2 regions of the Stenotrophomonas sp. YJH_SMC_81 genome follow, and region 2 is predicted to be linked to the other one. Evidence: riboswitches for the same ligand, from Rfam matches in the RefSeq annotation. Region 2 holds a riboswitch; the other holds the start of a gene.
The links. A riboswitch is a leader RNA that binds a small molecule or an ion and turns the genes downstream of it on or off. The one in region 2 is predicted to bind glycine.
Positions count from the first base shown of each region.

Region 1 (14,627 bases), on a different contig from region 2:
TCCTCACGCCACATCATGCTGGTGCGGACCATGCCGAAGCGGTCGAATACCTGCCGCTGCATCAATGCACCCACGTCCTGGCCCAGCCGTCCACGCTCGATCACGAACTGCAACAGGATCAGCCCTTCGCCGGAATACCCATAACGACTGCCCGGATCGAAGTGGAACTTCAGGCGGCCATCCGGTTCGAGAAAGCCGAAGTTGGCGAAGCCACTGGAATGGTTGAGCAGCAGGCGCGGGGTGAGCTGGCGCCAGCGCGCATCATCGGCCAGTACGCTGTAGTCGGCGTACTTCTTCGGCTCTGGCGGGTAGTCCGGCAGCGGCTTGTCCAGCGCCGTGGCGATGCTGGCGTCCAGCTCGATCCGCGCGTCCTGGGCAAGCTGTGCGACCAGGTGGCCGAACGCCATCTTGGTCAGCGAGGCGGCGTACATCACGGTATCGGTGCGCAGTGGCTCGCCTGCGGCGTTGCGTTCGCCGTAGGCGGCCACGTGTACCACCTTGCCGCCATCGATCACCGCCAGCGCCATCCCGCGCGCATGCGCCGCCTGCATCAGCCGCTGTGCTTCGGCATCGATGCGCGCGGGCGAGGGTAGCGGCGGCGCGGCCAGCACGGCCGGCGGGAGCAGCGTCAGCAACAGCAGGACAGCACGGCGCATGCGTGGAACTCCTGGCGGGACGTGGCGCGATGCTACGCCTGCCAGCTCCCGCCGTCATGCGCCGGATGTCAGCCGGGTCGGCGCAGGCAGATCCGCGCGGCACCCGCACCGATGTCCACCTGGCCACCGCGCATCGCGTCGGCACCGAGGATTAAGGCCGGTCGCGCCTCCAGGCCGATCGCCCTGAACACCGGCAGTTCGCTGATCCGGACCTCCATCGGCGGGTGCTGCCAGTTGCCGCCGGTCATGCCGGGCAGGGTGTACAGCCAGGTTGCCTGCGCACCGCCACCCAGCCCCTCGGTGCCCTCTTCACGTGCACGCACCCGAGCATCGCTGCCGTCGGTGCGCAGGCCCAGTGCGCGGGCTGCTTCGGCGTTGAGGACGGTCTGCGCGGCACCGGTGTCGACCACGGCGATGGCATCCACGCCGGGCGTACCCAAGGCAAGCGAGATGAAGCCGAACTGGCGCAGGCCGTCATCGCGGCCGGGCAGCGCATTGGGTTGGCAACCCGGCCCTTCCAGGTCCAAGCCGCCGGGTGTCCACAGCGCCAGTTGATTGCGGCCGAAGTCCCAACGAGTGTCCCAGCGCCCGGTCAGGTCGTTGCCGATCAAGCCGTCAATGGCCGGATCATCGCCCTTCGCCAGCGATGACAGGTCGACCTGCATGCCGCTGGCCTTCAATTGCCAGCTGCCCAGCTGCCACGCTGTGCTGCGCATGCGCTGCAACTGCGCCGCCTTCGCGCTCGCGCCCTGGGCCTGCGACACTGCCGCTTCCGCATCCTGCAAACCGTAGCGCCGCACTACGCGTGCATCGACCAGGGTTGCCCCGGCGGCACTGTCGACCACGAAGCGCAGCGGCTCTGAACGCCCGTCCAGCGAGACGGCCACTGCCGGATGACCGCCCTGCATCCACATCGGCAGGACGTGCTCGGCGGCATCGGAGGCGAGCGCCGGCAAGGGGATGGCGAACAGGGGCAGCAGGAACAGGCGCAAGGGGAGACTCCGCAGTGATCGTGGGCGGCCATTGGCGCGCAGCGGCGTATCACCGCGATATCGGCATTGATACCGTCCTGATACACAGGTGCGGGATACTGAGGCAATGAACACTCCCATCCGCGTCATCGTCGTCGATGACGATGCCAGCATTCGTGACGCCATCGCCGACCACCTGCTGCTGCACGGCTACCAGGTGCGTGTGGCGGCGGATGCAACAGCGCTGGACGTGTTGCTGCAGGTTGAACGTCCTGACCTGATCATCCTCGACTGGATGATGCCCGGTGAGGATGGCCTGTCGGTATGCCGCCGGCTGCAGGCGCGGGCGATCCCGATCCTGATGCTGTCGGCGATGGGGGCCGCGCCGGATCGCGTGATCGGCCTGGAGATGGGCGCGGACGACTACCTGGCCAAGCCGTTTGACCCGCGCGAGCTGTTGGCGCGGGTACGCGCGCTGCTGCGCAGGCAGGACAAGCTGCGCGCACAGGTGGTCAGCGAGCTGCGGTTTGATGGCTGGCGATTGCTGCCTGACCAGCGTCGCCTGTTCGCGCCGGATGGCGCCGAACTGGTGCTGAGCCGCGGTGAATTCTCTCTGCTGCTGGCACTGGCTGAACGTCCCGGGCGGGTGCTGGCGCGCGAACAGCTGCTGCAGTTGAGTCGCGGCGAAGCCAGCGACAGCGTGGACCGTGCCGTCGATCTTGCGATCAGCCGCCTGCGCCGCAAGCTCGGGCAGGCCGCGTCCGGCGCTGAAGCCCTTGTGCAGACACTGCGTGGCGAAGGGTACCGCTTCAACGCGGAGGTAGGGGTGTTGTGAGCAGCCGGTGGTCAACCACCCGCTGGATCGCGATGCTGGCCTTGGCCAGCCTGCTGCTGGCAACCCTGGTCAGCGTTGCGGTAGTGGGGTGGATGCCCCGGCCCGCGCCGCCACCGATGCGGCTGGACCATGCGATGCAGGTGCTGCGTGGGGAACAGGCGCCGGCGCCACTGGGATTGCATATGTCGACGCAGGACGCGCCACCCCGGGGCAGCGCCAGTGACTGGCTCACCCAGTTGGCGGCGCTGCAGATGGACCTGCCGGCCAGAAATGTACGCCTGGTGTGGACGGGGCAGGGCAGGGCGCCCGATGTGCAGGTCATCGAGGGTGGCGCGGTACTGGACGCCTCCGCTCGTGCTGGCGTGCTGAAATCGCAGGCCGCGTTGCTGACCGCCATGCAGTGGCCGCCGTTCGAACTGGGGATGCGGCAAGCCGATGGCCGATGGCGGGTGGTCGGCAGCGACCACAGTGACCTGGCGGCCTGGCGCCGCCAGGTGATGCTCGCCCTGCTGGGCGGTGCGATCCTGCTGGCCCCTCTGGCGGCGTGGGCGTCGATCCGGTTGGGGCGCCCGCTGCGACGCCTGGCTGAAGCCAGCGCACGGGTCGACCTGCAGGCCGAAACGCCATTGCCTGATGACGGTCCACGCGAAGTGCAGGTACTGGCCACAGCGATCAGCACCGGTCGCGAACGTCTGCGCGCCCAGGCACGGGACATGACGCATATGCTGGCGGCCGTGGCGCATGACCTGCGCACGCCCTTGACCGGCCTGCGCCTGCGCGCGGAGTTCGCTCCCGCGCCACAGGCCGCCAGGATGGTGGCAGACATCGAGCGCATGGATACGATGATCGAGCAGGTGCTCGACTACGCACGCGGTGAGCTGCAGCCGTTGCAGATGCGGATGCTGGATCTTTCAGCGCTGCTGGAGGACTGCGTGCAGGCGGCGCTGCTGCGCGGGGTCGACATTTCCCTTCAGGGCCCGGATACGTTGCCGTGGCATGGCGATGCGCTGCTGCTCCGGCGCGCGGTCGACAATCTCATCGACAACGCCGAGCGCTACGCGGGCGCCGTGGAGCTGTGGGTCGCCACGGCGGGTGATGGAGTGCAGCTGGACGTGATGGACCGCGGCCCTGGCATCGCCGAGATCGATCGCGCACGCCTGCTGCAACCGTTCCAGCGCAGCGAGGGCTCGCGTAGCCGCGCCACCGGGGGCGCCGGACTTGGACTGGCCGTGGCTGCCAACGTGGCGAAGCGCCACGCGGGCGAACTTCAGCTGTTGCACCGCGAGGGCGGGGGGCTGATCGCGCGGCTGCTGCTGGGACGCACTTCCTGAGTCAACTCCGATTTGCTTCCACTGGCCACCCCTCCATATGATTAGGCGCCTAATCATGAAGTGAGGAAAGGATGATCGAAGCCAAGCATCAGGCGTTGCTGGAGGAAGCGCAGCGGCGCGGCCACGCCAACATCGCGCAGCTGCGCCTGTGCTTCCAGCTGCTCTCGTTGTCCTCGTCGATCGATCGCGACTGCGCTGCACGGTTGGCACCGCACGGGCTCAGCGAGGGTCGCTTCATCGTGCTGTTCCTGCTGCACGGGGCCGGCGGCGCACTGGCGCCGCACGCGCTGGCCGAGCGCGCTGGCGTGACCCGGGCCACCATCAGCGGCCTGCTCGATGGCCTGCAGCGCGAAGGCCTGCTGCAGCGTCGCAGCGATGACGAGGATGGCCGTCGTCTGCAGATCGTGTTGACCGCACCGGGCAAGCGTTTGGCCGAGTCGCTGTTCGAGCGGCACACTCAATGGATCAGCGGCCTGTTCAACGGCCTGGATGCTGATGAACGGCAGCAGCTGTCACAACTGCTGCACAAGGTCTGGCAGCACACGGACACCGGGCGGGAAGCCGCCGCATGAGCACGCCCATTCCCGCGGAACGGCTGCGTGCACTCAACAGCGGTGGTGCCGCTGCCACGCATCTGGCCGAATGCCTGGCAGTGGATTTCGCCGCGCTGTTGCAGGGGGTGGCACCTGTGCTCGAGCCGGAAGCGCTGCAACGTATGCGCGACGCCTCCGGCAAGGGCATCACCCAGCGCATGGCGCTGGCGGCGCGGTTGCTGCACGAAGCCGGCCAGGGTGATCCCGCGCACTGGCAGGCACACGCATCAGACACCGTGCGTGGCTGGGCCTGCTACCTGATTGGCAGCGATGCCGGCGCGGCGCTGCCGGCCAAGCTGCGGGCGATGCGTCCGCTGGCTGACGACCCGCACTTCGGCGTGCGCGAATGGGCATGGCTGGCGCTGCGCAGCGACATCGTTGCCGCACCGTTGCAGGCGCTTGAGTACCTGCAGGTGTGGACGCAGGAAGCATCGCCTTACCTGCGCCGCTTCGCCTGCGAAGCGCTGCGCCCACGAGGCGTGTGGTCCACGCATATCGCGCTGTTCAAGCAGCATCCAGAACTCGCGTTGCCGATGCTGGAAGCAATGGCCAACGACCCGGAGCGCTACGTGCAGGACTCGGTCGGGAACTGGCTCAACGATGCCGGCAAGACTCAACCGCAGTGGCTGCGTGAGCTGTGCGCACGATGGCAACAGCAGCACCCTGGCGATGCCAATGCCTACATCCGCAAACGCGCCATGCGCTCGTTGCGGTAGTGCCGGCCGCTGGCCGGCAACCTCATCAACCTCAAGGAAGGCCTTCCATGTCCTACACCCTCATCGAGCTCTACACCGCTCTGGCCACCTTGTAACAGCGCCTCCGGAGGCGCACGGCACATGCGTCTGTCACCCGGACGCGGTAAACAGGACATTGCCCATGTCCATCCGCAGGGAAGTTGATCATGCAGAGCACGCTCCAGGTAACGCTGTACGGCCCGCAGGGCGATACGCCGGCACTGCAGCTGCCGCAGATGGAAGGGCCCTCGGTGGCCATCCCGGAAGCGGTACTGCGCCGGCTGGTGTCCGATCTCTACACCACCCGTTCCCTGCTCAATCCCGAGCAGCTGGACGAGGCCCGGCAGGAGCTGGACCGCGTGCTGGAGCGCTGGGCCGACATCCACGAAGGCCTGCTGCTGGACGTGGAAGTGCATGGAAGATGAGCGACCTTGCACGGCGGCCACCGCGTGGGCTGCGCGGTCAGGCGCATCACTGAACCGCGCGCCCAGTTGCGGATGAAACATTTTGCACTGCGCAAAAGCTGTGCTATCAATAGATCCCATGAACGCAGCCGCCACCCGCTTTTACTGGTATTACTTTCCGAAGCCACTGGCGGAGGAAGGACTGCGCTCACCCTGAAGAAAGCTTCAGACGCATTCCCGAAAGCCGCCAGCGAACCTGGCGGCTTTTTTCATGCCGCCACGCTGGGGACCCCCAACGTTCCGGAGATCTCCTGCAATGCCCCCGCACACCGACGACCTGCGTATCCGCACCATCGAACCGCTGACACCGCCCGCCCAGCTGCTGGCGATGCTGCCCTGTGACGATGAGGCTTCCGACACCGTCAGCGCCTCGCGCGCGGCCCTGCACCAGATCCTGCACGGCCGTGACGACCGCCTGGCGGTGGTGGTGGGCCCGTGCTCGATCCACGACCCGAAGGCCGCCATCGAGTACGCCCAGCGCCTGAAGCCGCTGCGCGACGCGCTGGCTGGCGAGCTGGAAATCGTCATGCGCGTGTACTTCGAGAAGCCGCGCACCACGGTGGGCTGGAAGGGCCTGATCAACGACCCGGACCTGGACGGCAGCTTCAGGATCGACAAGGGCCTGCGCGTCGCCCGTGGCCTCCTGCGCGACATCAACAAGCTCGGCCTGCCGGCCGGTGTTGAATTCCTCGATGTGATCTCGCCGCAGTACATCGCCGACCTAGTGGCATGGGGCGCGATCGGCGCACGCACCACCGAAAGCCAGGTGCATCGCGAGCTGGCTTCGGGGCTGTCGTGCCCCGTCGGCTTCAAGAACGGCACCGATGGCAACGTGAAGATCGCCGCCGACGCGGTGGGTGCGGCATCCAACCCGCATCATTTCCTGTCGGTCACCAAGCAGGGTGGCACTGCCATCGTGTCGACCACCGGCAACCCGGATTGCCATGTGATCCTGCGCGGTGGCAAGCAACCGAACTACGACGCTGGCAGCGTGGCTGAGGCCTGCCAGGTGCTGGCCAAGGCCAAGCTGCCGGCGCGCCTGATGATCGATGCCAGCCATGCCAACAGCCTGAAGAACCCCGAGAACCAGCCGAAGGTGATCGACGACATCGCCGCTCAGATGGAAGACGGCGAACAGCGCATCGTGGGCGTGATGATCGAGAGCCATCTGGTCGGGGGCCGCCAGGAACTGGTGGAAGGCCAGCCGCTGGTCTACGGGCAGAGCATCACCGATGGCTGCATCGACTGGGACACCACCGTGACCGTGCTGGAGCGACTGGCTGCGGCCGTGCGTGCCCGTCGTGAAGTGAAGGTGTCCGAAGCGGCGTGAATGAAGCCGCCTGATGGCGGCACGTGTGTGGATGGCGGCCAGCGCCTGCGGGGGTGCGGCCGCGATCAGGGCCGGCCGGAGTTGGAGACCGGCCCATCTGCACCGGCGATGCGCCTGGCGCTGCGCATGAGCGACAGCGCCAGGTACATCGCCGGGGTGGTGCAGTCGATCCGCGCCCAGCATGGAACCCCAGGCGAACGCGAACCTCAATGCACTTCGTCGTGGTACACGAACTTCGGCATTTCCCAGCGGTAGTGGATCGCCATCAGGCGCAGCGCGAAGCCGCCGCCGAGGCAGCACAGGATCGCGGTGGCGTCGGCCACGCCCCACTGCAGCAGCAACAGATACGCCGCGCCGGTCAGCAGCGCGATGATCGCGTACAGCTCCTTCTGGAAGATCAGCGGCACCTCGTTGCAGAGGATGTCGCGCAGCACGCCGCCGAACGCCCCGGTCAGCATGCCGGCGATCAGCACGATCGGCATCGCATGGCCGGCTTCCCGCGCGATCGAGCAGCCGATCAGGGTGAAGGCGATCAGGCCCAGTCCGTCGAGTGCCAGGAAGGTGCGGCGGAAGTGGTGCATCCAGCGTGCCACCCAAGTGGCGATCAGCGCCGCGCATACGGTGAACCCCAGGTACTCGGGATGCTTCACCCAGCCCAGCGGGTAGTGGCCGAGCAGGATGTCGCGCAGTGATCCACCACCGAGGGCAGTGACACAGGCGATCATGACCACACCGAACAGGTCCATGCGGCGGCGGCCGGCAGACAGTGCACCGGTCATGGCTTCGGCGGAAATGGCAATCAGGTAGATGATGGACAGCAGCATGGAACAGGCTCCGGGCGCGGTGGGGCCGGCCATGCGCAACTGCCACCACTGCCTGCGCAATGACGGGATGACGATGACCGGTGCCGCTCCCGCTGTCCTTTTGCCTGAGAGTTCAGCGGCGTTGGCCGCGTGCCCCTTCGGCGGATCGTCCCGGGCATGCCCGGTGACCTCTCTCCAGCTCGGCGAGTCGAATGCATGGTTGGTGGGATTCCAGCCCACCGGCCTGAGCGATCATGGGAGCCTGCGCCTTCGGCGGGCGCCAGCGCGGCGCCTCTCTCCTGCATTCGGGCGCCAGTATATCCGCTGCAGTGCAGCACGGCATAATCCAGGCATGGCCCCTTCCGCCCGCCCGTGGTTCCTGTACCTGCTCGAATGCCGCGATGGCAGCTATTACGCCGGCATCAGCACCGACGTGGACGCGCGTTTCGCCGCCCACCAGGCCGGCAAGGGCGCGCGCTACACCCGGGCCCGGCCACCGCTGCGCGTGCTGGCCGTGCGCGAATACCCGGACCGGGCCGCCGCCTCACGCGCCGAGTGGCAACTCAAGCAGCAGCCCCGCGAACGCAAGCTGGCCTGGCTGCAGGCGCCGGTCCTGTAGATCCACGCCACGCGTGGATGGGCTACCCGGCCCATGCGATGATCGCCCCGCGCCCAGAGCTGGAGACCCGGATGTCCACGATCGCCCTGCTGTTCGCTCTTTCCGCAGCAACGAGCCCTGCCGCCGACCCGGCCACCCTCGCGGCCATCGAAGCCACCTGCCACGACTACGTCGACGGCCAGCTGGAGGCCGACCCGCAGCGCGTCGCCCGCTCCCTGCATCCGGACCTGGCCAAGCGCGCTGTGCTCGGCGATACACCCGACGAACGCCTGGGCCTGCGCCGGATGTCGAAGGAAGAACTGGTCTCGCTGACGAAGCAGGGCGCGTTGAAGACCCCGAAGGATCAATGGGATCGTCTCTGCACGGTGCTGGACGTGACCGGCAACGCGGCCTCGGTGCGGCTGGAGACCCCCTGGTTCGTCGATTACTTCCACATGGGGCGCTTCGACCAGCGCTGGGTCATCGTCAACGCGTTGTGGTATCCAAAGCCGAAGGCACAGTGAGCGATGCGTGCCGCCGGCAAAGCATGGATCTCCGTCGTCGTGCTGGTCGCCGGCATCGCGCTGCTGCCTGGCCTGCTGTACCTGCTCGGGCTGGCATTGGCAGGCGGTCGGCCGAAGCCGGCCGACCGTGCGCCCAGTGGTGTGGCTGCGTGTAGCAGCGAGCCACGGGCGGGATACCAGCCGATGAACCCCTGGCGCTTTACCGCCCAGTTCTTCGACAAGGACGCGATGAAGAAGGTGCCTGAAGTGGAGCGGGAGGCCTTCTGGATTGCCCGGCGCTACCTGTGGCGGCAACCGCAGCGCGGCATGCTGCGCTGGCATCTCAGCAGTACCGCACTGACGATCTGGATCACCCGGCATTGGAGTGCCGCGCAGATTGCCGACACCGCGAGGAAGGAGGACTTCTGCCGGACCTGGTCGAAACGGCGGGTGTCCGGTGGCCCGATGAACCAGTAGATCCACGCCATGCGTGGAGGGTGTTGACCGGGTCAGAGCCCTTTCCTGTGGAAAGGGATCCGACCCCGTTGCGTGCAGCCCTACCGCCTCGGCCGCCGGTCATCCTGATCATCACCGAAGATGATCCGCGCACTGCGCTGGTAGCTCCAGTACGCGACTGCCCAGTTCAGCAGCACCACGATGCGGTTGCGGAAGCCGATCAGGAAGAACACGTGCGCGGCCAGCCAGAACCACCAGGCCAGCACGCCGGAAAGCTGCAGCCGGCCCAGGTGCACGATCGCGGCCATGCGGCCGATGGTGGCCAGGTTGCCGTAGTCGGCGTACTTGAACGGGCCGGGCTCGGGCTTGCCGTGCAGGCGCGCGCGGATCACCTCGGCCACGTACTTGCCCATCTGCTTGGCGGCCGGTGCCACCCCGGGTACCGGCTTGCCGTCGGCTTGGCTCAGTGCGGCCAGGTCGCCGGCCACGAACAGCTCCGGGTGACCGGGCAGGGTCAGGTCCGGTTGCACCGGCACGCGTCCGGCGCGGTCCAGTGGCACGTCCAGCGTGCGCGCCAGCGGTGAAGCGGCCACGCCGGCGGCCCAGACCACGGTGCGCGCCGGTACGAACTGTTCGCCGAGCTTGAAGCCCTGGCTGTCGATGTCGCTCACCGGGGTACCGGTCAGCACTTCCACCCCCAGCTTTTCCAGTTGGCGGCGCGCCTTCAGCGAAAGCACATCCGGGAACGAGGACAGCACGCGGGGCCCAGCCTCGACCAGCCGCACCCTGGCGCTGGCCGGGTCGATGTGGCGGAATTCGTTGCGCAGCGTGTGGCGCGCGATCTCGGCCAGGGTGCCGGCCAGTTCGACACCGGTGGGACCACCACCGACGATGGCGAAACTCAGCCACGCCGCCTTCTTCGCCGGATCCGGTTCAGCCTCGGCGCGTTCGAACGCCAGCAGCAGCTTGCGGCGCAGCGCGATGGCATCGTCCAGCGTCTTCAGGCCGGGCGCATCATCGGCCCACTGATCGTTGCCGAAGTAGGCGTGGGTGGCGCCGGTGGCCAGCAGCAGGCTGTCGTAGTCCAGCGTGCTGCCATCGGCCATGCGGATCTGCCGCGCCTGCTTGTCGATGGCCACCACTTCGCCGAGGCGGACTTCCACATTGCGCTGGTGGCCGAGGATGTGGCGCAGCGGTGCGGCGATATCCGGCGCGGACAGGCCGGCGGTGGCCACCTGGTACAACAGCGGCTGGAACAGGTGATGGTTGCGGCGATCGACCAGGGTGATGCGTATGCGCTCGCGGGCCAGGGCACGGGTGGCCCAGAGACCGGCAAAACCGCCGCCGACAACGACCAGGTGGGGAACGCGTTCGCGACTCATCGACTCACTCCAGTGGGGGCATCGGGGGAAGCGCCTGGCATCTTCGCACGGCGGCCACCTGTCACGTCAGCGCCGGCCCGGATCGGCGATACTCGGGTTCAGGCAACGGCCCGTGAGGAGCCCATGAGCGAACCGGAAAAGCGCATCGCCCTGTTGATCGACGCTGACAATGCGCCGGCCTCGAAGATCGACGAGGTCCTGGCGGAAGTCGCCCGCTACGGCGTGGCCAACGTGCGCCGTGCCTACGGCAACTGGAAGAGCCCGCGACTGAAGGGGTGGGAAGCGGTGCTGCATGAGTATGCGATCCGCCCGATCCAGCAGTTCGCCTACAGCAAGGGCAAGAACGCTTCGGACATGGCGATGGTGATCGATGCCATGGATCTGCTGTACGCGCGCAACCTTGATGGCTTCGCCATCGTCTCCAGCGATGCGGACTTCACCCCGATGGTGATGCGCCTGCTGACCGATGGCGTGAAGGTATATGGCTTCGGCGAGAAGAAGACGCCCGAGCCATTCGTCAATGCGTGCTCGAAGTTCACCTACCTGGAGGCACTGGGCCAGACCCATGCCAGCGTGCCGGATGCCGAACAGGCGTCCAGCGAGCAGGCCTCGAACGAGCCGGTGGCCAACGACGATGCGCGTCCGCGCAAGAGCGGTGCGGAAATGCGCAGTGACACCCGGCTGGTGAAGATGCTGCGCCGTGCGGTGTCCGCGGCCGAGGGTGAGGATGGCTGGTCGCACCTCGGCCCGGTCGGCAGCCAGATCGGCAACCAGGCTTCGTTCGATCCGCGCAACTATGGCTACGGCAAGCTCAGCGACCTGCTGGCGGCGATCGGCCTGTTCGAGCTGAAGAAGGATGGCAAGTCCTCCTACGTGCGCGCGCTGCCAAAAAAGAACCGGTAGTGCCGGCAAAAGAACCGGTAGTGCCGGCCGCTGGCCGGCATGCTACAGACGCAAGATCCCGCATCCGGCACGCACACACCCGTAACGATCAGGCGTATCGTTGCCGCTCGCATTGCCAGCAAAGGAAACCCGCATGTTGAAGATCTGGGGCCGCCGCAATTCCAGCAACGTCCGCAAGGTGCTGTGGTGTGCTGAGGAAATCGGCCTGCCGTACGAATCCATCGAGGTCGGTGGCAGCCACGGCGGCACGCAGACGCCGGAGTACCAGGCGATGAATCCCAACGGCCTGGTGCCGGTGATCGAAGACCACGGCCTGCCGCTGTGGGAATCGAACGCCATCGTGCGCTACCTGAGCGCCCGCTACGCGCTGGGCACCCTGTACGCCGAGGACCCGATGGAACGCGCCCAGGCCGAGAAGTGGATGGACTGGAGCACTTCGCGGATGGCGCCGCTGTACAGCGACCTGGTCTGGGGCATCATGCGCACCGCGCCGGCCGACCGCGACGAAGCGCGGATCAATGCCGCCATCGTGCGCGCCGGTGACTACCTGGCGATGGCCGACGCCACCCTGGCCAGGCAGCCGTGGCTGTCGGGCGAGACGTTCGCGATGGGCGACATCCCGCTGGGCTCGCTGGTCTATGCCTGGTTCGAACTGCCGATCCAGCGACCGGAGCTTCCGCACCTGGCGGATTGGTATGCGCGCCTGCGCGAGCGGCCGGCCTACCAGCGCGGCGTGATGTCGCCGCTGACGTAAGCACTGCCCGGTACTGAAACGCAGCCGAGCACGGCTCGGCTCTAAGGTAGTGCCGAGCCATGCTCGGCAGTGCTCTACGGGATCAATACAGGTCCGTTGGATCCACATCCAGCGACCAGCGCACCTTGCGCGCTTCCGGCAGCGCATAAAGCTGCGGCACCAGCTGCGCGAGCACGCCATGCAAGGGTGGCCGCTGCGGCGCCGACAGCAGCAGCTGTGTGCGCTGGTAGCCCGCGCGCCGCGGCATCGGCGCTGGCATCGGGCCGTACGCCTCCACCACGTTCTGCTCGCCCAGCAGCTGCCGCGCAGCCAGCAGGAACGCATTGGCATGCTCCACCTGCTGCGCTTCGGCGCGCATCAACGCCAGGTGCGCGAACGGGGGGAACCCTGCGGCTTGCCGCTGGTTCAACTCGGCCTGCGCGAACGGGTGGTAGCCACCGCTCACCAGGGTTTCCAGCAGCGGGTGACCCGGGTGATGGGTCTGCAGCCAGACCTCGCCGGGGTCACGTGCACGCCCGGCGCGACCGGCCACCTGGATCAGCTGCTGCGCGAGTTTCTCACTGGCGCGGAAGTCAGCGGAGAACAGGCCTTCGTCGATGCCGACCACCACCACCAGGGTCAGCTTCGGCAGGTCGTGGCCCTTGGCCAGGATCTGCGTGCCGACCAGGATGCCGGGCTGGTCGCCCAGTTTCGCCAGCTGCTGTTCCAGCGCATCGCGGCGTGAGGTGGTGCCACGGTCGATGCGCACCACCGGGAAATCGGCGAAGGCGGCGGTGAGGTGTTCTTCCAGGCGTTCGGTGCCGATGCCCTGCGGCTGCAGCGCCAGGCTGCCGCAGGCCGGGCATGCCAACGGCGCCGGTTGGCGCGCGCCACAGTGGTGGCACTGCAGGCGTCGGCCGCCACCATGCACGGTCATCGGCGCATCGCAGCGCTGGCACGGCGCGGTCCAGCCGCAGTCGTGGCACAGCAGCACCGGTGCATAGCCGCGGCGGTTCTTGAACACCAGCACCTGCTGGCCACGCTGCAGGTGTTCGCCGATGCCGGCCAGCACATCGGCCGAGAGGCCATCGTGCAGCGGCCGCTTGCGTACATCGAGGATGCGCACGCGCGGTGGCCGTGCATCGCCGGCGCGCTGCTTCAGGCGCAGGTGCGTGTAGCGCCCGGCGTAGGCGTTATGCAGCGTTTCCAGCGAAGGGGTGGCACTGCCGAGCAGCACCGGAATGCCCAGTGCCTTGGCCCGGACCAGGGCGAAATCGCGCGCGTGGTAACGGATGCCGTCCTGTTGCTTGTAGCTGCCGTCGTGTTCCTCGTCGACGATCAGCAGGCCAGCCTGCGGCAATGGCGTGAACACCGCCGAGCGGGTGCCGACGATGACCCGTGCTTCGCCACGCGAGGCGGCCGCCCAGACGCGCGCGCGCTCGTTGTCGTTCAACCCCGAATGCAAGGCGTGCACGGCGATGCCCAGGCGGCCGCGGAAACGTGCCAGGGTCTGCGGGGTCAGGCCGATTTCCGGCACCAGTACCAGCGCCTGCCTGCCCTGCGCCAGGCAATGGATGATCGCCTGCAGGTAGACCTCGGTCTTGCCGCTGCCGGTCACGCCGTCCAGCAGGAACGGCTGAAAGCCGTCGGCAGCGTTGATCGCAGCCACCGCCCCGGCCTGGTCCGGGTTGAGCGTGGGGCCGGGCAGCGGCTGCGCATGCTGCGGTGCCACCGTCATCGCCACGCGCTCGGCCAGCGCGCGCTTGGCCAGGCTGCGTGCAGCGGTGCGCCAGTCGGCCATGCGTTCGCCGAGCACGTCCTCATCCACGATCGCTCCGGCCAGCAGCTCGGCCAGCTGCCGCGGACGGCTGCCGGCGCGCAGCTTTTCGCGCTGGGCGTGGCCTTCGGTGGTCAGCTGCCAACCCCAGTGATGTGTGTCGGGCAGGGCCTCGCCATGGCGCAGCGGTCCGGGCAGGGCGGTGCTCAGCACCTCACCCAGCGGCGCATGGGTGTAGCGCGCCAGCCACTGCAGGCTCTGCCAGAGTTCGCCCTGCAGCAGCGGCTGCCGGTCGCACCAGGCCAGCGCCTGGCGCAGTCCCTGGCCGTCGTCGGTCTGGCCGTGGCCAGCCACCACGCCGACCAGCTCGCGGTTGCCGAACGGCACCTTCAGGCGGCAGCCGACCGCGGCCGTGGGGCCATCGCCCTCCGGCGACAGGTAGTCGAACAGGCGCGGCAGGGGGACGGGCAGGGCGACCTGCAGGGTCGGAATGGGCGAAAGCATCGGGCCAGTGTAACGGGCCATGCGCGCGCGAATGGCAGGGGAGACGTGCCCGGG
Region 1 covers NZ_JCAFUB010000002.1:224,196-238,822, forward strand. The annotation lists gene AC5P8U_RS04615 (serine hydrolase domain-containing protein) at 1-656, opposite strand, end outside; gene AC5P8U_RS04620 (aspartyl protease family protein) at 725-1,648, opposite strand; gene AC5P8U_RS04625 (response regulator) at 1,755-2,462, shown strand; gene AC5P8U_RS04630 (sensor histidine kinase) at 2,495-3,793, shown strand; gene AC5P8U_RS04635 (MarR family winged helix-turn-helix transcriptional regulator) at 3,865-4,365, shown strand; gene AC5P8U_RS04640 (DNA alkylation repair protein) at 4,362-5,102, shown strand; gene AC5P8U_RS04645 (hypothetical protein) at 5,288-5,545, shown strand; gene AC5P8U_RS04650 (3-deoxy-7-phosphoheptulonate synthase) at 5,841-6,914, shown strand; gene AC5P8U_RS04655 (trimeric intracellular cation channel family protein) at 7,121-7,738, opposite strand; glycine riboswitch at 7,823-7,926, opposite strand; glycine riboswitch at 7,940-8,029, opposite strand; gene AC5P8U_RS04660 (GIY-YIG nuclease family protein) at 8,070-8,336, shown strand; gene AC5P8U_RS04665 (nuclear transport factor 2 family protein) at 8,408-8,839, shown strand; gene AC5P8U_RS04670 (hypothetical protein) at 8,843-9,295, shown strand; gene AC5P8U_RS04675 (NAD(P)/FAD-dependent oxidoreductase) at 9,376-10,656, opposite strand; gene AC5P8U_RS04680 (NYN domain-containing protein) at 10,780-11,559, shown strand; gene AC5P8U_RS04685 (glutathione S-transferase family protein) at 11,693-12,313, shown strand; gene AC5P8U_RS04690 (primosomal protein N') at 12,396-14,573, opposite strand.
Region 1: it holds a riboswitch for glycine, as region 2 does, so the genes downstream of both, AC5P8U_RS04655 (trimeric intracellular cation channel family protein) here and gcvP (aminomethyl-transferring glycine dehydrogenase) in region 2, are expected to answer to the same signal.

Region 2 (14,627 bases):
GCTGGCGGATGGTATAGGTGCGCATCGGCGGGCGCTGATCGTCCGGCAGCGCCCGGTAGCGGGGATACCAGTCCTCGCCGCTGGGCACCTGTGGCAGGTCCTGCCCGGGCAAGGGGAAGAATACCTTGATGCGCTGGTCCGGGCCTTCGGTCTTCATCCGCGCCACGTCGGCGCCGGTGAACACCATGCGGTCCAGGGAAGGGGAAAGAACGCGGCGCTCCTTCAGCGCCACCTCGAACAGGCGGTAGGTCTGCTGCGCAGCCATGGCGAAACCTCATGCAACGACATTGGGTCGGCTGGCTGTCGTGCACCCACGCACCGGCTGGCTGGAATGCCCAGCCTAGTCCGGCCGTTCCCTGCCGCAAGTGTTTCGGGCATCGCGGCCCACCCTACCCCTGCGCGCTGCTCAGTGACCCGTGCAGGCTGCCTGCGCCGCGCGCTCGCGCTGGTGTTCCCAGTACCAGAACACGAAACCGGCGCCGAAGAACGCCGCCTGGCCCAGTGCCAAGTGCAGCGGGCTGCCGCTCAGCAGTGGTGACACCACGCCGGCCACCACGGTGCTGATCATCAGCTGCACGAAGGCCTGCAGCGACGAGGCCAGGCCGCGCTGATGCGGGTACATGTCCAGCACCGCCAGCGCCAGGATCGGGAAGATCAGCGCCATGCCCATGCCACCCAGGAAGATCGGCAGTACCGCCCATGGCAGCACGAACTGTGGCGACAGCACCACGTAGCCAACGTTCAACAGCACTGACAATGCGCACAGGCCGAAACCAATGGAGACCTGGCGGGTGGGCGTGGTGTGCCCGGCCATGCGCCCGGACAGGAATGAGCCGGTGGTCATGCCGCCGATGGTCGGGATGAACAACCAGGCGAAACCGCCCTCGCCCAGGTGCAGGTGCTGCATCACGAACACCGGCGCCGAGGAGATGTACAGGAAGATTCCACCAAAGCCGATGCTGCCGGCCAGCGCCAGGCGCAGGAAGCGTGGATTGAAACCGATGCGCACGTAATCACGCAGCAGCACGCGCGGCGACAACGGCACGCGCGCTTCGACGGGATGGGTCTCGGGCAGGTAGCGTGCAGTGGCCGCCAGCAGGACCAGCCCGAACACCACCAGGAACCAGAAGATCAGCGGCCACCCCGCGCCACTGAGCAGGATCCAGCCACCGATGATCGGCGCGATGGCCGGGGCGATGCCGAACAGCATGGACACCTGGCTCATCAGCCGCTGCGCGTCATGGCCGTGGTACAGATCGCGGATCACCGCGCGGCCGACGATCATGCCGACACCCGCCGACAGGCCCTGCAGCGCACGGAACGCCAGCAGCGTGGTCAGGTCGGTGGACAGTGCGCAGCCCACCGAGGCGCCGACGAACACCACCAGGCCACCGAGGATCACCCGCTTGCGGCCCCAGGCGTCGGACAGCGGACCGTGCGCCAGGCTCATCAGGCCGTAGAACAGCAGGTAGACGCTGATGGTCTGCTGCACCGCCACCTCGTCCACCGCCAGGCGCTGGGCCAGCTGCGGGAAGGCCGGGAAGATGGTGTCGATCGAGAACGGGCCGAACATGGCCAGGCCGGCAAGCAGCAGGGCCATGCGGCGGGTGGAGGGAGCAACAGCGGCGGTCATGGGAAAGGCGTCCGGCAGGGCCATGCGCGGCACGCACGGCGGGCGCCGGTCCCTGTCTGCAGGGAGGGCGCCAGATGAATTCGGGTATCTGGCCATCATAGGTGGGGATTGCGCCTGATGCCATGCAGCGATGCACAAAACGCACGTCCGGGCCATCGGCCATTCAGGCGCAGCGGCCAGGCCCGTAGACGGCCAGCGGGCCCGCAACGGGCTATAATCGGCGGGCAACACGGTGGGAGAAGCGGAACACCGCTGCCGAAGGCGCAACGCCCGTAATCGCTCAGGCCCGATACCACCCGTAACAGAACTCTGGAGAGACCGGTTCGATCCGGCGCCGAAGGGGCACGAAGCTGCGGTTTTCCGCGCTTCCAAACTCTCAGGCAAAAGGACAGAGGGGCGCCCCGCAGACCGCCGACCGGCGGCTTGTGCCCGTGCGTGTGCCCTTTCCTGACGGATCCTTCGCCATGTCCCAGAACACCCCTTCCCTGCGTGAGCTCGAGCACCACAATGCGTTCGTCGAGCGCCACATCGGCCCCAACGATGCCGAGATCGCGCAGATGCTCGACGTCGTCGGCCACGCGTCGCTGGATGCGATGACCGATGCCATCGTGCCGGCCAAGATCAAGTCGCCGGCGCCGCTGGCGCTGCCGGAGTCGATGACCGAAGTGCAGGCACTGGCGAAGATCCGCGCGATCGCCGACAAGAACACCGTGCTGCGCAGCTTCATCGGCCAGGGCTACTACGGTACCCACACCCCGAACGTGATCCTGCGCAACATCCTGGAAAACCCGGCCTGGTACACCGCTTACACCCCGTACCAGGCCGAGATCTCGCAGGGCCGCATGGAAGCGCTGATCAACTTCCAGACCCTGTGCGCCGACCTCACCGGCATGGAGATCGCCAACGCCTCGCTGCTGGACGAAGCCACTGCCGCCGCCGAAGCGATGACCCTGGCCAAGCGTTCGGCCAAGTCGAAGTCGGACACCTTCTTCGTGCACGACGCCGTGCACCCGCAGACCCTGGAACTGCTGCGCACCCGCGCAGAACCGATGGGCATCGTGCTGCGCGTCGGCACCCCCGCCGAAGCACTGGAAGCGGAAGCCTTCGGCCTGCTGCTGCAGTACCCGGACACCTTCGGCCAGATCGGCGATTACAAGGCCCTGGTCGAGGCCGTGCACGCACGCGGCGGCTTGGTGGCCGTGGCCACCGACCTGCTGGCGCTGACCCTGCTGGCCGCACCGGGCGAATGGGGCGCGGACATCGTGGTCGGCAACAGCCAGCGTTTCGGCGTGCCGTTCGGCTTCGGCGGCCCGCACGCCGCGTTCATGGCCTGCCGTGACGCCTACAAGCGCTCGATGCCGGGCCGCCTGATCGGTGTCTCCATCGATGCCCAGGGCAACCCGGCCTATCGCCTGACCCTGCAGACCCGTGAGCAGCACATCCGCCGCGAGAAGGCGACGTCGAACATCTGTACCGCACAGGTGCTGCTGGCGGTGATGGCCTCGATGTATGCGGTCTACCACGGTCCGGAAGGCCTGACCCGCATCGCCCGGCGCACCCACCGCCTGGCTTCGATCCTGGCTGCGGCACTGCGCAACGCCGGCGTGCAGGTCGGTGGCGACTTCTTCGACACCCTGCACATCACCGGCGTGCATGCCGATGAGATCCACGCCAAGGCACGCGCCGCCGGTTACAACCTGCGCGCGATCGACAGCGACTCGGTCGGCATCAGCCTGGACGAGACCGCCACCCGCGCCGACGTGGTCGCGCTGGCCACCGTGTTCGGCGCGCAGGCTGACGTCGAGGCGCTGGACGCCAGCACCGCCGACGCGCTGCCGGCCGGCCTGCTGCGCCAGTCCGCGTTCCTGACCCACCCGGTGTTCAACACCCACCACAGCGAGCACGAACTGCTGCGCTACCTGCGTTCGCTGGCCGACAAGGACCTGGCGATGGACCGCACGATGATCCCGCTGGGCTCGTGCACCATGAAGCTCAACGCCACCGCCGAGATGATCCCGGTGACCTGGCCGGAGTTCTCGCAGATCCACCCGCTGGTGCCGGCCGACCAGGCGCTGGGCTACAAGGAACTGATCGACACGCTGGAAGCGATGCTGGTCGAATGCACCGGCTACGACGCGGTCAGCCTGCAGCCGAACTCCGGCGCGCAGGGCGAGTACGCCGGCCTGCTGGCGATCCGTGCCTACCACCGCTCGCGCGGCGAAGGCCACCGCGACATCTGCCTGATCCCGGACTCGGCACACGGCACCAACCCGGCCTCGGCGCAGATGTGCGGCATGAAGGTCGTGGTGACCAAGACCGATGCCAACGGCAACGTCGACGTCGAGGACATCCGCCTCAACGCCGAGAAGTACAGCGACCGCCTGGCCGCGATCATGATGACCTACCCGTCCACGCACGGCGTGTTCGAGGAAGAGGTGGTCGAGATCTGCGAGATCATCCACAAGCACGGCGGCCAGGTGTACACCGACGGCGCCAACATGAACGCCCTGGTCGGCGTGGCCAAGCCGGGCAAGTGGGGTTCGGACGTTTCGCACCTGAACCTGCACAAGACCTTCTGCATCCCGCACGGCGGTGGTGGCCCGGGCGTGGGCCCGTGCGCGGTCAAGGAGCACCTGGCCCCGTTCCTGCCGGGCAAGCTGGGTGACAACGGCCCGGTCGGCATGGTCAGCGCGGCCAGCTTCGGCAGTGCTTCGATCCTGCCGATCAGCTGGATGTACATCGCGATGATGGGCCGTGAAGGCCTGCGCAAGGCCACCCAGGTCGCGCAGCTCAACGCCAACTACATTGCCAAGCGCCTGGCTCCGCACTTCAAGACCCTGTACACCGGCCGTAACGGCCTGGTGGCGCACGAGTGCATCCTGGACGTGCGCCCGCTGGAGAAGACCAGCGGCATCGGTGCCGAGGACGTCGCCAAGCGCCTGATCGACTTCGGCTTCCACGCCCCGACCCTGAGCTTCCCGGTCGCGGGCACGCTGATGGTCGAGCCAACCGAGAGCGAGTCGCTGCACGAGCTGGATCGCTTCATCAACGCGATGATCCAGATCCGAGAGGAAATCAGCGCGATCGAAGACGGCCGCCTGGACCGCGAGGACAACCCGCTGAAGAACGCGCCGCACACCGCCACCGCGGTGACCGCCAGCGAGTGGACCCACGCCTACCCGCGCGAACTGGCCGCCTTCCCGCTGGCCAGCCTGAAGCAGAGCAAGTACTGGCCGCCGGTGGCACGCGTCGACAACGTGTACGGTGACAAGAACGTGATGTGCGCCTGCATCCCGGTCGATGCCTACAAGGATGATGAAGTCGAGGCTTGATTCCTCACTGCATCGATAAAGAAAAACGGCCCGCGCAAGCGGGCCGTTTTCATGAGGGCGTGTGAACCAGGGTCCACACCCACAGTTACCCGATCACGGGTCCGGCATCTGTCCCAGGCTCAACTGCCACGATACGCCGAAGCGGTCCTGCACCCAGCCATAGCGGTTGCTGAAGTCGTAATCACCCACCGGCATCAACCAATGGCCGCCCTCGCCCAGCACGCGTGCCGCACGCTCGAACTGCTCGGCACCGGAACACTCGACGAACAGCGAGATCGACGGGCTGAAGGTGAAGTCGTGCACATCCAGGCTGTCGAAGCACAGGTAATGGGTGCCACCGAGCAGGAAGATGGCCTGGCGGACCTGTCCGGGTACGCCGGCGCCGGCCCCCTCGGGGTGGCGTTGCAGGGCCAGCAGGCGGAAATCGGCAAAGGCTTCGGCGTACAGGGCCAGCGCGGCCTCGGCCTGGCCGGTGAACATCAGGAAGGGACGGCTGCGCAGCATGCGGTACTCCTGGTCGACGGGCCGCTGGCGGCCCACACGATCAGGATGGCACGGCGGATGTATGCCGGCTGTAGAGCCGAGCCCGCGCTCGGCTGGCGACTACGCGAACAGCAGCCGACCACAGGGTCGGCTCTACAGAAACTACAGCAACCGCAGCCGACCGTAGGGTCGGCTCTACAGCTTCAGTCACGCCTCGCGCATGCGCCGGGCGATGGCGCTGCCGGCGGCGATGGTGGCGGTCAGCGCCACCATCGACAGGAACTGCAGGCGGGTGTGCGCCTCGCTCAGCAGCAGGCCGAAGATCAGCGCCAGGATCGCCAGCGCGCAGCAGGTCAGCCACGGGAAACCGGCCATGCGGAACGGCAGCCGGGTACCCAGGCGATCGGCGCGGCGGCGCAGTACCAGCTGCGAAACCAGCGACAGCGTCCACACCAGCAGGCAGGTGGAACCGACGATGTTCAGCAGCACCGGCAGCACCCGGTCCGGGAACAGCAGTTCCATCACCGTGGCCGCAAAGCCGAACAGCACGCTGGCCAGCACGGCGATGACCGGCACCTGCCGCGGATCGGTCCAGCCCAGCACGGCCGGTGCTTCGCGGCGCTGCGCGAGCGAATACATCATGCGCGAGGCGCCGTAGAGGTTGGCATTGAGTGCCGACAGCAGCGCGATCACCGCGATCAGGGTGATCGCAGTGCCGGCGCCCGGAATGCGCGCTATGTCCAGCACGGCGGCGAACGGCGACTTCAGTGCTTCGCTGGTCCAGGGCACCACGGCGATGATCACGCTCAGCGAGCCGATGTAGAACACCAGGATGCGCCAGGCCACGGTACGGATGGCACGGGCGATGCTGCGTTCGGGATCTTCGGTTTCGGCCGCCGCAACGGCGACGATTTCGGTGCCGCCGAAGGCAAAAACGACAACCAGCAGCGCCGCACCGATCCCGGCCAGGCCCTTCGGTGCGAAACCGCCGTGTCCGGTGAAGTTGCTCAGGCCAGGTGAGGTGACCTGCGGCAGCCAGCCCATCAGCAGTGCCACGCCGATGGCAATGAAGGCCAGGATCGCCGCCACTTTCAGGATGGCGAACCAGAATTCGAACTCGCCGAAGTTCTTCACCCCGAGCAGGTTGATCGCAGTGAAGAACAGCATGAAGGCCAACGCAGCCATCGGCACCGGCACCACCGGCCAGACCGTGGCAAGCAACCCGGCCGCACCGACCGCCTCGGCGGCGATCACGATCACCAGCTGCACCCACCACAACCAGCCGACCGTGGCGCCAGCGGTGGCGCCCATGGCATCGGCGGCGTACACCGAGAACGCGCCGCTGGTCGGTTTGGCCGCCGCCATCTCGCCCAGTGCGTTCATCACGATGATCACCAGCGCGCCAGCGACCAGATACGAGACCAGAACGGCCGGACCGGCCGCCTGCACACCCACGCCCGAGCCGAGGAACAGGCCGGCGCCGATGGCACTGCCCAGGCCCATCATGATCAGCTGGCGGGGCTTGAGCGAATGTCCGAGGCGGGACGACGAAGCGGTCGGAATCGAATTGGGCATCGGCGGGGCTGGCGGCGGGCTACAGGGGCGACACCTTACCCTGTCCCAGGCCCGCGGGGATAGGCACAGCGCAGCAGGGGGCTCAGGCCAGTGCGGGCTCGCCGACGTTGCCGCCGATCCGGGCGCGATAGGCGCGCGGCGAGAAACCGGTTTCAGCCTTGAACTTGCGGGTGAAGGCGCTCTGGTCGCTGAAACCGCAGGCCTGCCCGATGCAGGCAATGCTGTCGTCGCCATGCAGCAAGTGCATGGCCATCTGGATCCGCAGCCGGGTCAGCACCTGCTGCGGGGTCATCTGGAACACCTTGCGGAAACTGCGCTCCAGCTTGGACAGCGAAAAGCCGGTGATGTCCAGCAGGGTCTGCATGCGCACGTTCTCGGCGTAGTGCGCGTTGAGGTGGGCCAGGGCCAGCCGCAGCTGCTCGTACTGGGCGCCCAGGCTGTCCTTCTGGCCCAGGTCGCGGGAAATGCCGATCAGGCCCTCGATGGCGCCATCGACCAGCAACGGGCGCTTGCAGGTCAGGCACCAGCCCGGTTCGCGGTTGGCGAACAGGTGCAGCTCCATCAGGTTCTCGATCACCTCGCCGGACAGCACGCGGGCGTCCTGGTCGACATAGTCCGCGCTGAGGCCGGTCGGGTAGATCTCGGCCGCTGTGCGCCCGATCACGTCCTTGCGCGCGCGCAGGCCCAGCCGTCGCAGCATGGTCTGGTTGACGTGGGTGTACCGCCCCTGGCGGTCCTTGATGAAGAACAGCACGTCCGGGATGGCGTCGAACAGGGCTTCGATGTCGGCGGGCTCGACTCGCATGGGGCAAGCATACCCGAGCCTGCTTTTGCCCGTACGTTCACCTTTGCCGGACCTGGGTTTAACGGGTTCGGTTCCAGTGTCGTGGTTCCCTTGATGATCCGGAGCCTCCCCCCCATGGCCGCCAGCAAGCCGACCGGCAAGCGCGCAACCGAAAACCACCCCCGCGGCAACGGCGATGAACTGCACCCGCGCGCCGGCGGCAGCCACCCGGCGATGACCACCGATCAGGGCATCCCGGTGGCAGACAACCAGAACTCCCTGCGGCAGGGACCTCGAGGACCCACGCTGCTGGAAGACTTCATCCTTCGCGAGAAGATCACCCACTTCGATCACGAACGCATTCCCGAGCGCATCGTGCACGCACGTGGCAGCGCGGCACATGGCTACTTCGAGTTGACCCGGTCTCTGGCCACCCACACCCGGGCGCGCATCCTGACCGAGGTAGGCGTGAAGACGCCCGTGTTCACCCGCTTCTCGACCGTGGCCGGTGGCGCAGGGTCGGTGGACACTCCGCGCGACGTGCGCGGCTTCGCGGTCAAGTTCTATACCAAGGAAGGCAACTGGGATCTGGTCGGCAACAACATCCCGGTGTTCTTCATCCAGGACGCCATGAAATTCCCGGACCTGGTGCATGCGGTGAAGATGGAACCGGACCGTGCGTTCCCGCAGGCGGCTTCGGCCCATGACACCTTCTGGGACTTCATTTCGCTGATGCCCGAGTCGATGCACATGATCATGTGGGCGATGAGCGACCGCGCCATTCCGCGTTCGCTGCGCATGATCGAAGGCTTCGGGGTGCACAGCTTCCGCCTGCTGAACGAGGCGGGCGAGTCGACGTTCGTCAAATTCCACTGGCGACCCAAGCTGGGCATCCAGTCAACGGTCTGGGACGAAGCGTTGAAACTGCAATCGGCTGACAATGACTTCCATCGCCGTGACCTGTTCGAGGCCATCCAGCGCGGTGATTTCCCCGAGTGGGAACTGGCGGTGCAGCTGTTCACCGAAGAAGAAGCCGACGCGTTCCCGTTCGATCACCTGGACCCGACCAAGATCATTCCCGAATCGCTTGTGCCGCTGCAGGTGATCGGGCGGATGGTGCTGGACCGCTGGCCCGACAACTTCTTCGCCGAGACCGAACAGGTGGCGTTCTGCCCGGCCAACGTGCCGCCGGGTATCGACTTCAGCAACGATCCACTGCTGCAGGGCCGCCTGTTCTCCTACCTGGACACCCAGCTGCTGCGGCTTGGCGGCCCGAACTTCCATCAGATCCCGGTGAATGCCCCGAAGTGCCCGTTCGCCAATCACCAGCGCGACGGCCACATGCAGATGCAGGTGCCCAAGGGCCGCGTCGCCTATGATCCCAGCTCGCTGCAGGAGGACTCGCCGCGCGAGACGCCCGCAGGTTTCCGCAGCCATGCCAGCGCCGACGATGGCCGCAAGGGCCGCACCCGCGCGGAGAGCTTCGCCGACCACTACAGCCAGGCCCGCATGTTCTTCCGTAGCCTTGAGAAGCCGGAACAGGCGCATCTGGCATCGGCACTCGTGTTCGAATTGTCCAAGGTGGAAACACTCAAGGTGCGGGTGCGTACCGTCAGCCACCTGCGCAACATCGACGAATCACTGGCGCAGCGCGTAGCCGATGGGCTCGCACTGCCTGCACTGCCCGACCCCGCGCCGACCGCCACGCCGGCGCAGGACATGCCTGCCGCTCCCGAGGTGCGCGTGATCGGGCGCAACAAGCCCACCCTGCAAGGACGCAGCATCGGCATCCTGTTTGATGAGGGCTCCGACGCGCGCGTGATGGCCAGCCTGAGCAAAGCGGCGCGGAAGGCAGGTGCAGACGTGAAGCTGGTCGCGCCCAAAGTAGGCGGCGCCACGCTGAGCGATGGGGCGATGCAGGCGGCAGATGGGCAACTGGCGGGCACACCATCGGCCGTGTTCGATGCGGTAGCCGTGGTGCTCAGTCCGGAAGCCGCGAAGGCCTTGTCGAAAGAGAGTGCAGCCATCGAGTTCGTCAGCCAGGCGTGGGCGCACCTGAAGGCCATCGCCAGCGACGCAGGCGGCCAGGCGCTGCTGAAGGCGGCGCGCGTCGGCAACGATGCCGGCATCGTCGAAGCGGAAGACGCCAAGGCCTTCCTGGCGGCGGCCGCCACCCGCCAGTGGGCGCGTGAACCCAAGCTGCGCCTGCTGGCCTGACTACTACAACAGGAGAACCGTCATGCCCCGTGGTGACAAATCCGCATATACCGAGAAACAGAAGCGCCAGGCCGAGCACATCGAGGACAGCGAGCGCGAGCGTGGCGCAAGTGAAGGGACTGCCGAGCGCATCGCCTGGGCCACCGTGAACAAGCAGGACGGTGGCGGCAAACGTAGCGGCAGCGCACGCAAGGGTACGAAGAAGGCGGCGAGCAAGAAGGCGGCCAGCAAGGCGCCTGCCAGGAAGTCAGCCGCAAAGAAGGCCACGACCAAGGCGACGGCCGCGAAGAAGGCGCCTGCGAAGAAGGCGGCGGCAAAGAAGGCACCGGCTCGTAAGACCGCCACCAAGAAGGCCGCAAAGAAGACAGCGGTCAAGAAGGCCGGTACAGCCGCCTCGCGCAGTGCTGCAGCGAAGAAGGCGGCCAAGACCCGTGCGGCGAAGAAGACCGTGCGCAAGGTGGCGGCCAGGAAGGCGGCACGTACCCGCGCCCGCAGCTGAGCGCATCGTTCAACGCGGCAACGTCCTCATCCACGCGGCCACTTCGGCTGCAGCTGCGTCGGCACGCGCCTGCAGCAGCAGATGTGGCCCCTCCAACGACACATGGCGGGCATCGGGCAACAGGGCCTGCAGCTCGGCCACGCTGGGCGGCCACAGCAGGCGGTCGTGGCACGCGTGCAAGCACAGCGTCGGCACCTGGATTGCCGGCAGCAATGCACGCACGTCGACCCGCAGGGTCGCTGCGGCGCGTTGCCGCAACGTGCTCGTCGGAGTCCTGGCCAACGCTTCGCGCAGCATCGACGTGTGCCCGCGGGTGTACCACGGCCCCAGCAACAGGCGCGCCAGCAATGCCACGGGAGGCAGCGGCCAGGCCGGCGACAGCAGGGCTGCGCTGGCTGCCGGCAGTAGCACCGGCCGACGCGCAAAGGTCGCTGCAAGCACCAGTCCGCGCAGCCCGGTGGGATGGCGCGTGGCCAGTTCAACAGCCAACGGGCCCGAGAAAGACTCGGCGAGCAGGATGAAGGGACGACTGGGCAGCTGCGACCACAGCCGTTGGGCAAGCGTGGCGTGATCCTGCGGTCCCTGCGCGGGCAGCGTGATCGCCTGCGTTGACAGACCGTAAGCCTGGAGTGCCGACAGGAACGGGGGCGACAGCCTGCTGGAGCCATCCAGACCGGGCAGCATCAGCACGTGCTGCGGCGCGGCCGATGCAGGGAAACAGATCGGCGTTTCCTCGCTCCCGATTCCCATGCCACCTCCTTTGCTGGCAAGCATCCACCCACATCGGCAGGCAACGGAACCCCTGCTCCGGCTGTCCTGCTGCTTTGCCGGCCAATGTTGGGCAATACTACCCGCTCTGCCGCGGGACGCGGCTACCCGGGAGAGCCGTTGATGCGATGGACCTGCGCGCTGACCATGATGGCCATGATGCTGCCACTGAACAGCTCCGCCAGCGATGGTTGGATAAATGGGGATGGCAAGGCGTTGACGGAGACCGATGCCATGAAATCCAGCGGCGGCTTCGCGGCATCGCTGCTGGTCACTTCCGATGCCGACTGGCGGGCCAAGTGGGCGACCCCGCCGGAGACCACTCCCCGCTTCAACGAGGCCGACGAAGTCCACCCGGGCGGTGAGTTGTTCCTGCTGACGTTCCTCTCCAACCCGCAACTGGACGAAAACCGCGTACCCAAGGTGCACTGCGATCTGCGCATGCTGCGCCCGGACGGCAGCACCAGTATCGACGAACGCGATGTTCCCTGTTTCACCGCCGCCCTGACCGGCCCGCCAAACCTGCTGTACATGACCAACCTGCACCTGAAGTTCGTCGCCGAGGCCGGTGATCCCAAAGGCACGTGGACTGCGCAGGTGGTGGTCCGGGATCTGCTGCGGAAGGTGAGCCTGCCGCTGCAGGCCCGCTTCGACGTCCGTTGAACCGGGGCATGCGGATGAAGATGCGGCGACTCCTGAGCTGGACCGGTCTTGCGCTTTGCGTGGTCTACCTGCTGTTGACCGCATGGCTGGTTCACGGCGCGCAGTCGGAGGGGGACCCGAAGGGTACCTATATCCTGATGGCGCTCCCCATCACCCTGCAGTCTGCCGCACTCGATGCCATCGGCGCAGGCGGCCTGCTGCGTGGCAAGCCCTGGTCGACCGCATATGCAGTGCTGGTTCCGCCAACACTGCTGTTGCTGTACGCAGCCGGCTGGCTGATCGAACGCTCAGCCCGCGGGCGCTAGCCCGCGGCATCGTTCCGGTGGGTGCATCGACGCCCTGCATGCGGGACATCGCAGGCAGGGCGCCATCCAGTATCCAGTTACAGGTCGCTTACGCCGCCCGCGCCGGCATGACCGGCATGCGCGGCCCCTGCTCCAGCTGGAATACCGCCACTGACGTGGTCAGTGCATGCGCCTGTTCTTCCAGCGCGCGGCTCGCGGCAGTGGCTTCTTCCACAAGCGCGGCGTTCTGCTGGGTCACCTGGTCCATCTGCACCACCACCTGGTTGACCTGCTCGATGCCGGCGGCCTGCTCCTTGCTGGCCGCTGCGATGTCGCTCATCAGCTGGGTGGTGCGCGAACTGGCCTGCGCCACGCGTGCGATCGCGGCTTCCGATTCAACGGTCACCGCCAGGCCACTCTTCACCTTGGAAGCGGCGTCCTCGATCAGTTCCTTGATCTCCTTGGCGGCGACACCGGCACGCTGTGCGAGCGTGCGCACTTCGCTGGCGACCACGGCAAAGCCACGGCCCTGCTCGCCTGCGCGCGCAGCTTCCACTGCCGCATTCAGCGCCAGGATGTTGGTCTGAAACGCGATGCCGTCGATCACCGTGGAGATTTCCGAGATGCGCGCCGAGGACTGATCGATTTCGCCCATCACCGATGCCATCTGTGCCATCGCCTGCTCGGTCTCGCGCACGGCGGCACCGGCGGCATGCGCTTCGCTGTCGGCCTGACGCGCCAGTTCGGCGTTCTGGCGTACGGTGGAGGTCAGCTCCTCCATCGACGCGGCCGCTTCTTCCAGATTCGCGGCCTGCTGCTCGGTGCGGCGCGACAGGTCGTTGTTGCCGGCGGCCAGTTCCTGGGCCGCGTTGTTGATGCTGTCGGCAGCCACCTGGATGCCGCGGACAATGCCGGTCAGCTGCGCGGTGGTGGTGTTGGCATCGTCGCGCATGCGCGCAAACACGCCGTCGTACTCGCCCTCCATGCGTGCGGTCAGGTCGCCATGCGAGATCGCGCGCAGCACGTCGGAAACATCGGCGATGCTGGCCTGCGAACTGGCCATCATGCCGTTGAGGTGCTCGACCATCGTCTTGAACTGGTACTGGAACGCAGCGGCATCGCCACGCATGCTGAAATCGCCGGCGCGTGCGGCGCGGGCCAGTTCATCGATCTGCGCGTTGATCGCCATCAGGCTCTGCTTCACCGCTGCCAGGGTGCGGGTCAGCGTGCCCTTCTCGCCCGGGTAGTCCGGCAGGTCGCGGCTGAGGTCACCCATGGCGTAACGCTGCATCACCTCGGCCATCAGCAGTTCCACCTGCACGTGCGACTCGACCAGGCTGTTCGTGGCCTGCACCATGCGGCCGAAATCACCGGGGAACGCACTGGCGTCCATGCGATAGCGGATTGCACCGGCCTCGTGCTGCTCGGCCATCTGCAACTGCGCGCCGATCGCCGCCTGCACACTCTGGCGCACGCTGGCCATCGCCTCGCCCAGCTGGGTCAGTTCGTCACGGCCGCCGAGGCGGAACTCCTGGTCCAGCTGGCCCTTGGACAGGCGCTCGGCCAGGTTCACCGCGCGGGCCAGCGGGCCGGTCAGGCTGCGCCCGATCATCACCGAGGCACCGATGCCGACCAGCAGTGCAACGCCGCCCAGCACCAGCAGCTGCAGCAGGCTGCGCTCGCCCAGGCGGATGGCCTCGGCGGCTGCCTCACGGCTTTCCTTCTCTTCGAAATCCACGCCATCGGACAGTGCCTTGTTCCAGCCGTTGGCCGCTTCCTGCACCGGGCCCAGGGTCAGTGCCACGGCACCCGGGTAGTCGCCCTGCTCCATCAGTTCGCTGGTCTGCTTGTTGAGCGGGCGCGCGATGGCACGCTTGGCCGCGATGGCTTCCGCGATGGCCTTGCCCTCCGCATCGCCTGGCAGTGCCTGGTAGGCGGTCCAGCTGGCCTCATAGCGCTTGACCAGATCGGCAATGCGCTTCTCATCGCTGCCGCGGTCTTCGCCCTGGCGGATCAGCATCTCGCGCCGCACCACCATCATCTGGTTGTTGGCGTCGAGCATCTGCGACAACAGGCGCACCTTGGCCACGCTGACGTCGACCACCTGCTGCATCGCGCGCTTCTGCACGACGCTGGCGGTGGCGCCGGTGGCCACTACGGCGGCAACCAGCAGCAGCAACAGGCCAAAGCCCAGCCCAAGACGCCAGGCAACCCTGACGTTCCTCAAGTAGTTCATGGGGGTATCCAAAACGGGGGGATGTGGCCTTATCGGCGGCACGGCAGGCAATCTTGATCGCCGCCCATCGACGGCGTCGGCCACCGTTCACCTTGGTGAGCCCCCGTCCCCAGCGGCACCTGCCGCTGGCAACCGGCCGCAATGACATGCCTG
Region 2 covers NZ_JCAFUB010000001.1:531,485-546,111, forward strand. The annotation lists gene AC5P8U_RS02475 (siderophore-interacting protein) at 1-265, opposite strand, end outside; gene AC5P8U_RS02480 (multidrug effflux MFS transporter) at 407-1,633, opposite strand; glycine riboswitch at 1,933-2,035, shown strand; gene gcvP (aminomethyl-transferring glycine dehydrogenase) at 2,098-4,965, shown strand; gene AC5P8U_RS02490 (VOC family protein) at 5,059-5,469, opposite strand; gene AC5P8U_RS02495 (amino acid permease) at 5,656-7,023, opposite strand; gene AC5P8U_RS02500 (helix-turn-helix transcriptional regulator) at 7,106-7,828, opposite strand; gene AC5P8U_RS02505 (catalase) at 7,943-10,024, shown strand; gene AC5P8U_RS02510 (hypothetical protein) at 10,047-10,523, shown strand; gene AC5P8U_RS02515 (alpha/beta fold hydrolase) at 10,533-11,273, opposite strand; gene AC5P8U_RS02520 (hypothetical protein) at 11,415-11,954, shown strand; gene AC5P8U_RS02525 (hypothetical protein) at 11,969-12,259, shown strand; gene AC5P8U_RS02530 (methyl-accepting chemotaxis protein) at 12,348-14,474, opposite strand.